DNA from 3 places in the Arthrobacter sp. 210 2 genome. Region 2 is predicted to be linked to each of the others. Evidence: riboswitches for the same ligand, from Rfam matches in the RefSeq annotation. Region 2 holds a riboswitch; each other region holds the start of a gene.
The links. Region 2 has a riboswitch for cyclic di-AMP ahead of AC5RWA_RS18865 (C40 family peptidase). Riboswitches for the same ligand answer to the same signal wherever they lie in the genome.
Positions count from the first base shown of each region.

Region 1: it holds a riboswitch for cyclic di-AMP, as region 2 does, so the genes downstream of both, AC5RWA_RS18425 (M23 family metallopeptidase) here and AC5RWA_RS18865 (C40 family peptidase) in region 2, are expected to answer to the same signal.
Region 3: it holds a riboswitch for cyclic di-AMP, as region 2 does, so the genes downstream of both, AC5RWA_RS07065 (aggregation-promoting factor C-terminal-like domain-containing protein) here and AC5RWA_RS18865 (C40 family peptidase) in region 2, are expected to answer to the same signal.

Region 1 is NZ_JBNHIE010000011.1:127,590-130,789, forward strand. Features, by position in the region: gene AC5RWA_RS18420 (C40 family peptidase) at 72-752, opposite strand; cyclic di-AMP (ydaO/yuaA leader) riboswitch at 823-993, opposite strand; gene AC5RWA_RS18425 (M23 family metallopeptidase) at 1,130-1,948, opposite strand; cyclic di-AMP (ydaO/yuaA leader) riboswitch at 1,959-2,171, opposite strand; gene AC5RWA_RS18430 (iron-dependent transcriptional repressor DtxR) at 2,319-3,014, opposite strand.
Region 2 is NZ_JBNHIE010000012.1:33,577-36,776, forward strand. Features, by position in the region: gene AC5RWA_RS18860 (protein adenylyltransferase SelO) at 1-914, shown strand, start outside; gene AC5RWA_RS18865 (C40 family peptidase) at 1,003-1,860, opposite strand; cyclic di-AMP (ydaO/yuaA leader) riboswitch at 1,864-2,033, opposite strand; gene AC5RWA_RS18870 (hypothetical protein) at 2,219-3,187, opposite strand.
Region 3 is NZ_JBNHIE010000002.1:554,311-557,510, reverse strand. Features, by position in the region: gene AC5RWA_RS07075 (response regulator transcription factor) at 1-101, shown strand, start outside; gene AC5RWA_RS07070 (HAMP domain-containing sensor histidine kinase) at 107-1,636, shown strand; cyclic di-AMP (ydaO/yuaA leader) riboswitch at 1,740-1,892, shown strand; gene AC5RWA_RS07065 (aggregation-promoting factor C-terminal-like domain-containing protein) at 1,898-2,620, shown strand; gene AC5RWA_RS07060 (YdeI/OmpD-associated family protein) at 2,762-3,200, shown strand, end outside; gene AC5RWA_RS07055 (HAD-IA family hydrolase) at 3,186-3,200, opposite strand, start outside.

The sequences.
Region 1 (3,200 bases), on a different contig from region 2:
GAACGGGGATGTGTGATCTAGCGAAAAACAGGGGGCAAAGAAATAGTTCCCGGGGCCGAAGCGCCCAAGAACTATTTGCCCAGGGTGTAGAACGAGGAGGTTCCGGTGGCGGCCACGGAGTGCAGCAGGGTGCCCTGGGAAGGGTTGAGGGCGCTGATCATCATGCCGTTGCCGACGTAGATGCCCACGTGTGCGCCGCCGTTCTGCATGACCAGGTCGCCCGGCTGCGGGGTGGAGGTAGGCGTCATGGCCGTCCAGGCGTTGACGCGCGGGATGCTGATGCCGGCCTGGGCGTAAACCCACTGGGTGAAGCCTGAGCAGTCCCAGCCGTTGGGGGTGGTGCCGCCCCAGACGTAGGGGCTGCCGATGCCGGTGTAGGCGATAGCCGCGAGGCCGGAGGTGGCTGCTGAGCTGACCGCCGCCACTGCCTTTTCTGCGGTGGATGCAGTGGTGGCCGCAGCTGAATCATCGTCGGCTTCGTCGGCGTCGGTGGACTGGGCACGGACCGGCTCGATCTTCGGCGCAGCGATGGTGGTCACCACGGGGCGTTCGAAGGAAACGGTTGCGGTGGGCTCGGCGGTGACGGCAAGGGCGGTCTGCGCGGAACCCGACTCGGTGGAAGCGGAGACACCAGCGGTGGTGTCCGCTGCAGTGGCCGGCAGTCCCATACCAAGAACAAGACCGGAAGCAGCTGCGACAACTGCTGCCTGGCGACCTACTGTCCCGGCATTGGCACTAACAGCCTTGGACATGGCGTCCAAAGGGTTGGTACGAACCGTTTGTGCACGGTGGCGCGCAGAATTATGGCGTGAAGACACGAAGGTAGCCTCTCCCAATGCCTGCGAGGTGAGCTGTCGGATTCGGATGGGAGTCACCCGGCCGCGCGGCTTCCAAGGAAGCTTTGCGACTTAACCCCAAGGCCTTCATGAAGAAGGCCAAAATTGGTTCCCCCGCCCCTGCCAGACGATGAAATGCGAACGGACCTTGAGCGGTGGCAGAGCTAGGCAATCCACTCAAGAGCGTCAACTTCGGAAAAGTTGACGCGAGTTAGACGGTACAGGAGTTTTGCAGCAATGTCACATTCAGGTCACGGCTGGTAACACCCAAGTGAGACATTGCACTCATTTGACTAAAGCCAGCGCGTGGGATCGACAACTTCGCCGTTGACCTGCACCTCAAAGTGGAGATGGCAGCCGGTGGAAGCTCCGGTGGTCCCGCTCAGCGCGACAACGTCGCCGCGGGAGACCGTCTGGCCTTCTGTCACATTGAAGGACGACAGGTGGTTGTAGGTGGTCTCCAGGCCGTTGCCGTGGTCCACCACAACGCGGTTTCCACCGCCGTACTGGTGCCAGCCAACAAATGTCACGGTGCCGGTGGCAGCAGCGAGGACGGAGGTGCCGCACTGTGCCACATAATCCTGGCCCCGGTGGAAGTCGCCCGAGCCGCCGGTGATGGGGCTGACACGGTAGCCGAAGGGGGATGCAGTGGACATGGCGGCGAGCGGGGCACCAAGGCTCCCGGCAGAAGCGGCGCTCGAGACGGCGCCGGCAGACTGGGCACTGAGGAGCTGCTTAAGCTTGCCGTCCGGGTCAGCCTGCGTGACAACCGCCGAGCGGCTGAAGTCAATCTGGGCTCCCGCCTCGGCTGTGACAGCCGGCTGGGGCGTAACTGCCGAGGCAGCGACAGGTGTGCCTCCGGCGTCGGTGGCCATCACGGGGCTGGTGGCCGGAACAGTCACGGTCAGCACCAGGCCGGTGGCGGCAAGGGCAATACCGGCTTTTTGGCCGATGCCGCTGGCGGAGGCAAACTCGGTGATCTGCTGGAAGGGACCCCGACGGCGGCGCGCATCACGGTGGAGATCGCGGGGGCGCTCCGTGTGGATGACTTCGACGACACGCGGTGTCGAAGCGGGGCTGGCCGCGCGGCGGCGCCCCCTGGAGGTCTGCATGGACAAGAAGGATTCCTCTCTGAAAGCCTGCGAAGTTAGCTGTCGGATTCGGGTCAGAGAGTTCAAAGACCCGGTCCGCCGTAGGCAAGCTTCGGCACAGAGATATCCCCGGAAAGGGTTCCTTCGCTGGAAGAGGCTTGCTGCTGACGGACTTCACCCCAAGGCAGTCCCCCGCTGCCGCTTGTGGTTCCCCCGCCTCTGCCAGTTATTGCTCGTGCACCTGGTCCGCTGGCAGAGCTCGGCTCCGGATCAGGTAACGCTTTAGTATCAACGCTCGCGTTCAACTATAGAGGCTTAAACCCCAAAGTAACAATTCCGTTATCTTTGCCTAAATGCCATTCGATAGGGTAATCGCGCCCGGGCGGGTCGTCTACCGGACCGCGACAAACACGTGGGCGGCCACTTCCGGAGGAAGCTCCAGCGCACCTTCGATGCCGGGTACCCGCACGGAGATGTAGTCCCCCACCCGTTCGAGCGACACGGTGGCGCCGGGGCGGATGCCGCCCTCATCAAGCTGGACCAGCAGTTCGGGCTCCACCTGGATGGGTTCGGCCAGCCGGCTGACGGTGACCGTCGACGCAGGACCGTACGTTTTCATCGCTTCCAGCAGGCTCACGGCTCCGTCGGAACCGCCCGGCAGGGGCTGGCCGCCCAGGGCAGCGAGTCCCGGGATGGGATTGCCGTAGGGCGACTCCGTGGGGTGGTCGAGCATCTCGTAGATGCGCCGCTCCACCCGTTCGCTCATGACGTGTTCCCACCGGCAGGCTTCGTCGTGCACGTACGCCCAATCGAGTCCGATGACGTCGGCCAGGAGCCTCTCGGCCAACCGGTGCTTGCGCATCACTTCGGTGGCGCGCTTACGGCCGGTTTCGGTGAGCTCAAGGTGCCGGTCGCCGGACACCACCACCAGCCCGTCCCGCTCCATCCTGCCGATGGTCTGGGAGACCGTGGGTCCCGAGTGGCGGAGCCGCTCGGCAATACGGGCCCGCAGGGCAATAATGTTCTCTTCCTCAAGCTCCAAAATGGTGCGAAGGTACATTTCCGTAGTGTCGATCAGATCCGTCATCCAGCTCAGCTCCTCGAGCGCAGTACCTTGCGTTGTCCCACCGTATCGCCTATCACTGCGACGTAGTCCGGTGGCAAGCTTAGCCTATTTTGACTTTGTCCGAATAGTTCGCGGTTGCCCCCAGGACGTCTCAATGGCTGGACTATGACGGGTCCGGTTCCCGCCGAAACAGCTGTTCAGGCAGAA
Region 2 (3,200 bases):
GTTTCCAGTACGCGCGGGCAACGGACAACATCGAGCTCCTGCGCCGGCTGGCGGACCACGCCATCGCCAGGCACTACCCGGCCGCTGCCGAAGCAGAAAACCCGTACCTGGCCCTCTTTAAGGGCGTAGTGTCCGCCCAGGCCTCGCTGGTGGCGCAGTGGATGCTGGTGGGGTTTGTCCATGGTGTGATGAATACGGACAACATGACCATCTCCGGTGAAACCATCGACTACGGACCCTGCGCCTTTATGGACGCCTTTAATCCCGCCGCGGTCTACAGCTCCATCGACGTCGGCGGACGCTATGCGTACGCCAACCAGCCCGTCGTGGCCGAATGGAACCTCGCCCGCCTCGCCGAAGCGATGCTGCCGCTTTTCAATGAGGACCAGGAACAGGCCGTTGCCCCCGCCGTGGAAGCCCTGGGCGAATTCCGGAAGCAGTACAGCGATGCCTGGTTCAGCGGCATGAAAACCAAGCTGGGCCTCCCGGAAGCCCCGGCCGGAAGCCCTGGGGACGCCGCAGCATCGGAGCTGGTGGACGGGGTTGTTGCGCTGCTCAAGGACGGCCCCGTCGATTACACCCAGTTCTTCCGGAACCTCGGCCAGGCAGCGCGCGGGAACGTCCGGCCGGCCCGCGGCATGGTCCTGGACCTCGCCGCGTTCGACGCCTGGGCCGGGCAGTGGCTGGCACTGGATCCCGACGCTGACCTGATGGATTCGGTGAACCCGGTGTACATCCCGCGCAACCACCTCGTGGAGGAAGCGCTCGCGGCCGCCACCGAGGGGGACCTTGATCCGCTGCACCGGCTGCTGCAGGCCGTCAATGCTCCCTACGATGAACGCCCGGGCCTTGAACGCTACACGGAAGGCCCGCCGGAAGACTTCGGCACCTACATGACCTTCTGCGGTACGTAACCCGGAAGGGCCGGGAACGAGACAAGGGCGGCAGCCGGGATATCCCGGCTGCCGCCCTTGTCTGCGCTGCTTCGGTATGCGAGCGAAATTACGCTACGCGGACGAAGGAAGCTCCACTGAGCCAGCTAATGGAGTGGACCTCGGTCTTGAAGCCGTCAACGCCGCCGCTGACAACCTGGCCGTTACCGGCGAAGACGCCCACGTGGCCGGCGGTGATCACCAGGTCACCCGGGGCGGGGGTGCCCACCACGGAGCCGTACTGGTAGAACTGGCCCGGGGCCAGGTCGCCCACGGACTTGCCAACGGCGCGGAGAGCCTTCTCCACCATGGCGGTGCAATCCTGCTGGACGCCGAGCTGGCCGTAGGCGTTGGCCAGGATGGCTGCGCCGGTGCCCGTTCCGGTGGCAACGGGAGCAGCCGGTGCCGGTGCCGGGGCCGGTGCCGGAGCGGGGGCGGTGGAGGCGTAGGAGATGTTCATGCCGGTGTTCGCGGGAGCGGATGCGGCCTGGACCGGAGCGGCGGCGGGTGCTGCGTATCCGGCGCCCGGGATGGTGATCTGGTCGCCCGGGTAGATGATGGTGGAGATGTCCAGCCCGTTGGCCGCGAGGACATCGTTGAGGCTGACGCCGTTGGCGGCCGAGATGGCGCCCAGGGTGTCACCGGAAACAACGGTGTGGACGTTGGAGGCTGCTGCTGCGGGGGCGGCAACTGCGGCGGCGGGCGCCGAGTAGGCCTGGACGTTAGTGGCTTCGGTGCTGTCCGGGCCGGTCACGCCTGCATGGGCCGGAGCTCCGACGCCGAACGCGATGCCGGATGCAGCGGCAACTGCGAGGGCCGGGCGGCCGAGCGTCCGGGCCTGGGACTTGGCGGAAACAGCCAAACCCTGAAGCACGATCGAGCGGGCCGGAGTCGCGCGGTGACGGGCGGTGATGGAATTTTTTGACACGGTTGATCGCCTCTCCCATGCCTGCGGGGTGAGCTGTCGGGTTCGGGTTGGAGATACCCGGCCGAAAGCAACCCCGAACGGAACGAGGCGCTATCGACTTAACCCCAAGGCTTTGAAAAAGCCGCGGAAACTTGGTTCCCCCGTCCCTGCCAACAGGAAAGCGATTGAATCCCGTATCAGCGGCAGGGCTCGGCATGCTGAGGGGAATGTCCCGCTTGGGAGGGACACGTGAAAGACCATAACCCGCCCAGCCGCTGATTGTCACATTTGGATAACATACGAGGTCCTCCTCTCAGATTAAGCAATCGTTTTGACTGTCGGCTAAGATGCCGGGCTGACCTCGCCTGATAGTCCGCTGCTAACCCTGCGCGCACGAGCGCGTAACAAAGTCATAAAGTTGCGCACGTAACACCGCTCCTGCGGGAACGCGGATAGGTCCCTGCTTGGCGTCGACGGTGACATGGAGGGGCAGTACAGTGCCCACCTTGTCCTCCGCAATGGCATGCGGGTCACAGCGGGCGGGGCGGATATGCAAGGGGAGCTGACGGGGGCCGTCACCCGCCGTGAGGGTGAGGTTTTCCGGCCAGGGATTCCGGGGCGCTTCGGCCAGCAGGGGAGTGCCGCCAATGCTCCGTATCGTCAGGGACCGGGCCGCCTGGTCCGGGTTTTTCCCACCTGGTGCCGGGTGCGGGGCCACCACAAGATGGACGACGGCGGTGCGCGCGTCCGGTGCCACCTCCAGCTGTGTGCCCAGGCGGATGTCCGCCACGGCGGCTACTGCGGCGGCGAGGCAGAGTTCGCCATTGTTGCGCCGGAGGACCCCGAATGGATCTGAGGCGTTGAAGGTCAGTTGCCGGCGCCGGGACTGTCCGGGTGAGGTCACGAGGACGGTGGCCTTCGCCGTTTCTTCGTCGGGGGAGGGGTGCCCCTCGCACGTTGCAGCAGGAAGCGCCGCCGGCAGGCTTTTCGGCTGGCCGGGCGGCAGTTCGATGCCACCCCCGGCGGGCATCCAGCCGATCGCTCCTTTGAAAAAGGGAGAGACGACTTCGGCCTGGCTCACCGTCACAGCAGCGTCTGACGTATTGGTGAGCTGCAGCTGGACCTCAGGCGTGCCATATTGGTCCCGTGACTGGTTTAGCTCGACAGCTATGTGTCCTTGCCCTGCTGCGACAGTCGGTGCCGGCCCGGTAGCCCGCGGTGCTGCGAAGGGTGTGCATGCCGACGTTGCCTGTACCGCCGCCAGCGCTGCCGCCGCGGCCAGGAGCCGCAGGCGGCGAAGGCGTGGAAGGTGCGCTCCAGTGCCTGCCGATGCGCTGTGCCCGCCCATGGAACAAGTCTAG
Region 3 (3,200 bases), on a different contig from region 2:
AGCTCTACATCTCCTACCTGCGCAAGAAGATCGATGCCGTGCACCCGCCCATGATCCACACCGTGCGCGGGGCCGGCTACGTCATCAAGCCGGCGGAGTAGGCGCCATGGTCTCCCCCGAAGCTCCGCAGTCCCATCGGCGGAGCTGGCTCAAACCCGCCACCTGGCACCTCCGCACCCGGCTGATCCTCCTGGCCATGGCCTTGCTGATCGCGATCTGCGGCGCTGTGGGAGTGGTCAGCTACGCGTCCATGGATGCCTTCCTGACACGGCAGCTTGATGAGCAGCTGAGCCAGGCTGCAGAAAGGGCCAATGATCCCGGCCGTCCGCCGATGGGCGGCTTCAACGGACGCGACCCGCTGGACGCGCGCGGGCAGAGCGTCGGCACGGTCAACGCCAGGATCCTCAACGGCCAGGTCAACAGCGGCGGCTTCCTGGCGTCAGACACCACCCGTTCCGCGCTGTCCACCGAGGACAAGGAAACCCTGCTGGCGCTGGCCGCCAACGCACAACCGGTGGACCGCGCCCTCTCCAACGGCAGCTACCGGCTCGTTGCGGTGAGAACAAATTTTGGCGATGTCCTGGTGACCGGGCTCCCCCTCACCGGCAAAGAAAGCACCCTCACGTCGCTGGTGTGGACCTTCGTCTTCGTCTCGCTGGGGGGCCTGCTGCTGGCGGGGCTGGCCGGAACCATCCTGATCCGGCGCACCATGAAGCCGCTGGAACAGCTCTCCGAGGTGGCCACCCGGGTGTCACAGCTGCCGCTCGACGCGGGTGAGGTGGCGCTGGCGGTGCGCGTGCCGCCGTCGAACTCCAACCCTGGAACGGAAGTGGGCAGCGTTGGCCATGCACTGAACCTCATGCTGGACAACGTGGCCAGTGCGCTGCAGGCACGGCAGAAGAGCGAGACCAAGGTGCGGCAGTTCGTGGCGGACGCATCGCACGAGCTGCGGACCCCGCTGACCGCCATCCGCGGCTACACCGAGCTGATGCGGATGACGGAGGACTTAACTCCGGACGGCCAGAAGTCGCTGGCCAGGGTGCAGAGCCAGTCCGAACGGATGACGGCGCTGGTGGAGGACCTGCTGCTGCTCGCCCGCCTGGACGAGGGGCAGCCCCTGAAACTCAGCGAAGTGGACCTCACGCAGCTCGTGGTGGAGAGCGTCAGTGACGAGAAGGTGATGGCCCCCGGACACACCTGGCGCCTTGAGCTGCCCGATGAGCCGGTGGTGGTCAACGGCGATGCCTCCCAGCTGCACCAGGTGCTGGTGAACCTGCTCTCCAACGCCCGCAAGCACACACCGTCCGGCACCACAGTGGTGACCGGCGTCGGCACCTCGCCCGAGGGTGCGGCGATCGTAACGGTAACGGACGACGGCGGGGGCATCCCTGCCGCATTCGTGGACCATGTCTTTTCACGCTTTGCCCGCGCAGACGCGGCCCGGAAAGGCTCGGGAGACCAGGCGGGAGCCTCCGCGGCCGAAGGCACCAGCGGCCTGGGCCTGTCCATCGTGCAGTCAATCGTGGAAGCCCACGGCGGCCGGGTAACGGTGACGTCACGGCCAGGCCATACGGAGTTCGCCCTGCAACTGCCACTCCTGCAGCAACAGGGGCAAGACGACGCGCCGTCGTCGTGATCTCCGTTACCTAAATGTGACTTAAGCGTTCCACTCCTGTACCGTCGATTGGGTGCGGTTCCCGTTCGGACCGCATATCCGGATGACGCCAAGCTCTGCCACTTCCCGGATCTCCCCGATTGACCAAGGCAGAGGCGGGGGACCCACCGTCCCGGGCATGTACCGCCCTTGGGGTTAAGCCAGCACGTGATCTTTCCGTGTGGCCGGATGCCCTCATCCGAACCCGACAGCTAACTCCGCAGGTGTGAGAGGCGATCAATCATGTTCAAATTCCCGGTAAAACCGCGCCCGAAAAACGGCTCTGACAGCAATGCGGAGCGCCCTGAAGGCAAGAACTTCACCTTTGGCCAGCGTGCCGCAGTCCTGGCAGCGTCCTGTGCACTGCTGGTCGGAGTAGGCGCCGCAGGCCAGGCCACCAATGCCATGACCACGGCCTCATCAAGCGCCCAGTCCACAGCGGATTCGGACGCGCAGATGAGCATCGAGAAGAGCGAGATCCGGTCCAACCCGGCCGAGTCACCCGCGCCCCCTGCGATCAACGTTGTGCCCCAGGCCGCGGAGCCGGCACCGGCCCCCGCACCCGAGCCTGCTCCGGCAGAACCTGCTCCGGCACCCGCCCCTGAACCCGCGCCCGCACCGGCACCGGCACCCGAGCCGGCTCCCGTCGTCGCGGTTAATGACCCCGCAGGTGCCCAGGCTTATGCAGCCGGCCAGCTGGCATCCTACGGCTGGGCCGCGGACCAGATGCAGTGCCTGGTGACGCTGTGGGACAAGGAATCGGACTGGACCACTACGGCCACCAACCCCAGCAGCGGCGCCTACGGCATCGTGCAGTCCCTGCCCGCCGAGAAGATGGCGAGCGCCGGGGCCGACTACCTCACCAACTACCGCACCCAGATCAACTGGGGCCTGAACTACATCCAGGAGCGCTACCAGTCCCCGTGCGGCGCCCTGAACTTCCACTACGCCAACAACTGGTACTAAGCCTGCGCTGCCGCCGTTGAAGCGGCACCAGTCTGTTGAAGCGGCCCTCTTCCGTTGAAGGGGGCCGCTTCTGTTGTAGGGGGCCACTTCTGTTGAAGCCCTTGTGTTGAAGCCGGCCCGGGGCCTGGTTTATTTTGAACCATGAAGTTCACTACCACCATCCAGGGCAGCGGCAATAAGACCGGCATTGAGGTTCCCGAGCATGTTGTGGAGGGGCTGGGGGCCGGCAGGCGGCCTCCGGTGGTGGTGACCATCAACGGCAAGAGCTACCGCAGCAGCATTGCGGCGATGGGCGGGCGGAACATGATCTCCCTCAGCGCCCATAACCGGGAGTTCACGGGGGTCTCCGCTGGAGAAACCGTGGACGTGGAGCTGGAACTGGACACCCAGCCGCGGATCGTGGAGGTTCCCGGGGACCTTGCGGCAGCGATGGCTGCGGAGCCGGCCGCACAGGAGTTCTACGCCACCCTCAGCTACAGTGCCCAGCGGCGGTATGTAGAGCCGCTGGATGACGCCAAGACACCGGAAACCCGGGGGCGGCGGATCGCCAAGGTTGTGGCGGACCTCAAAGCCGGAAAGA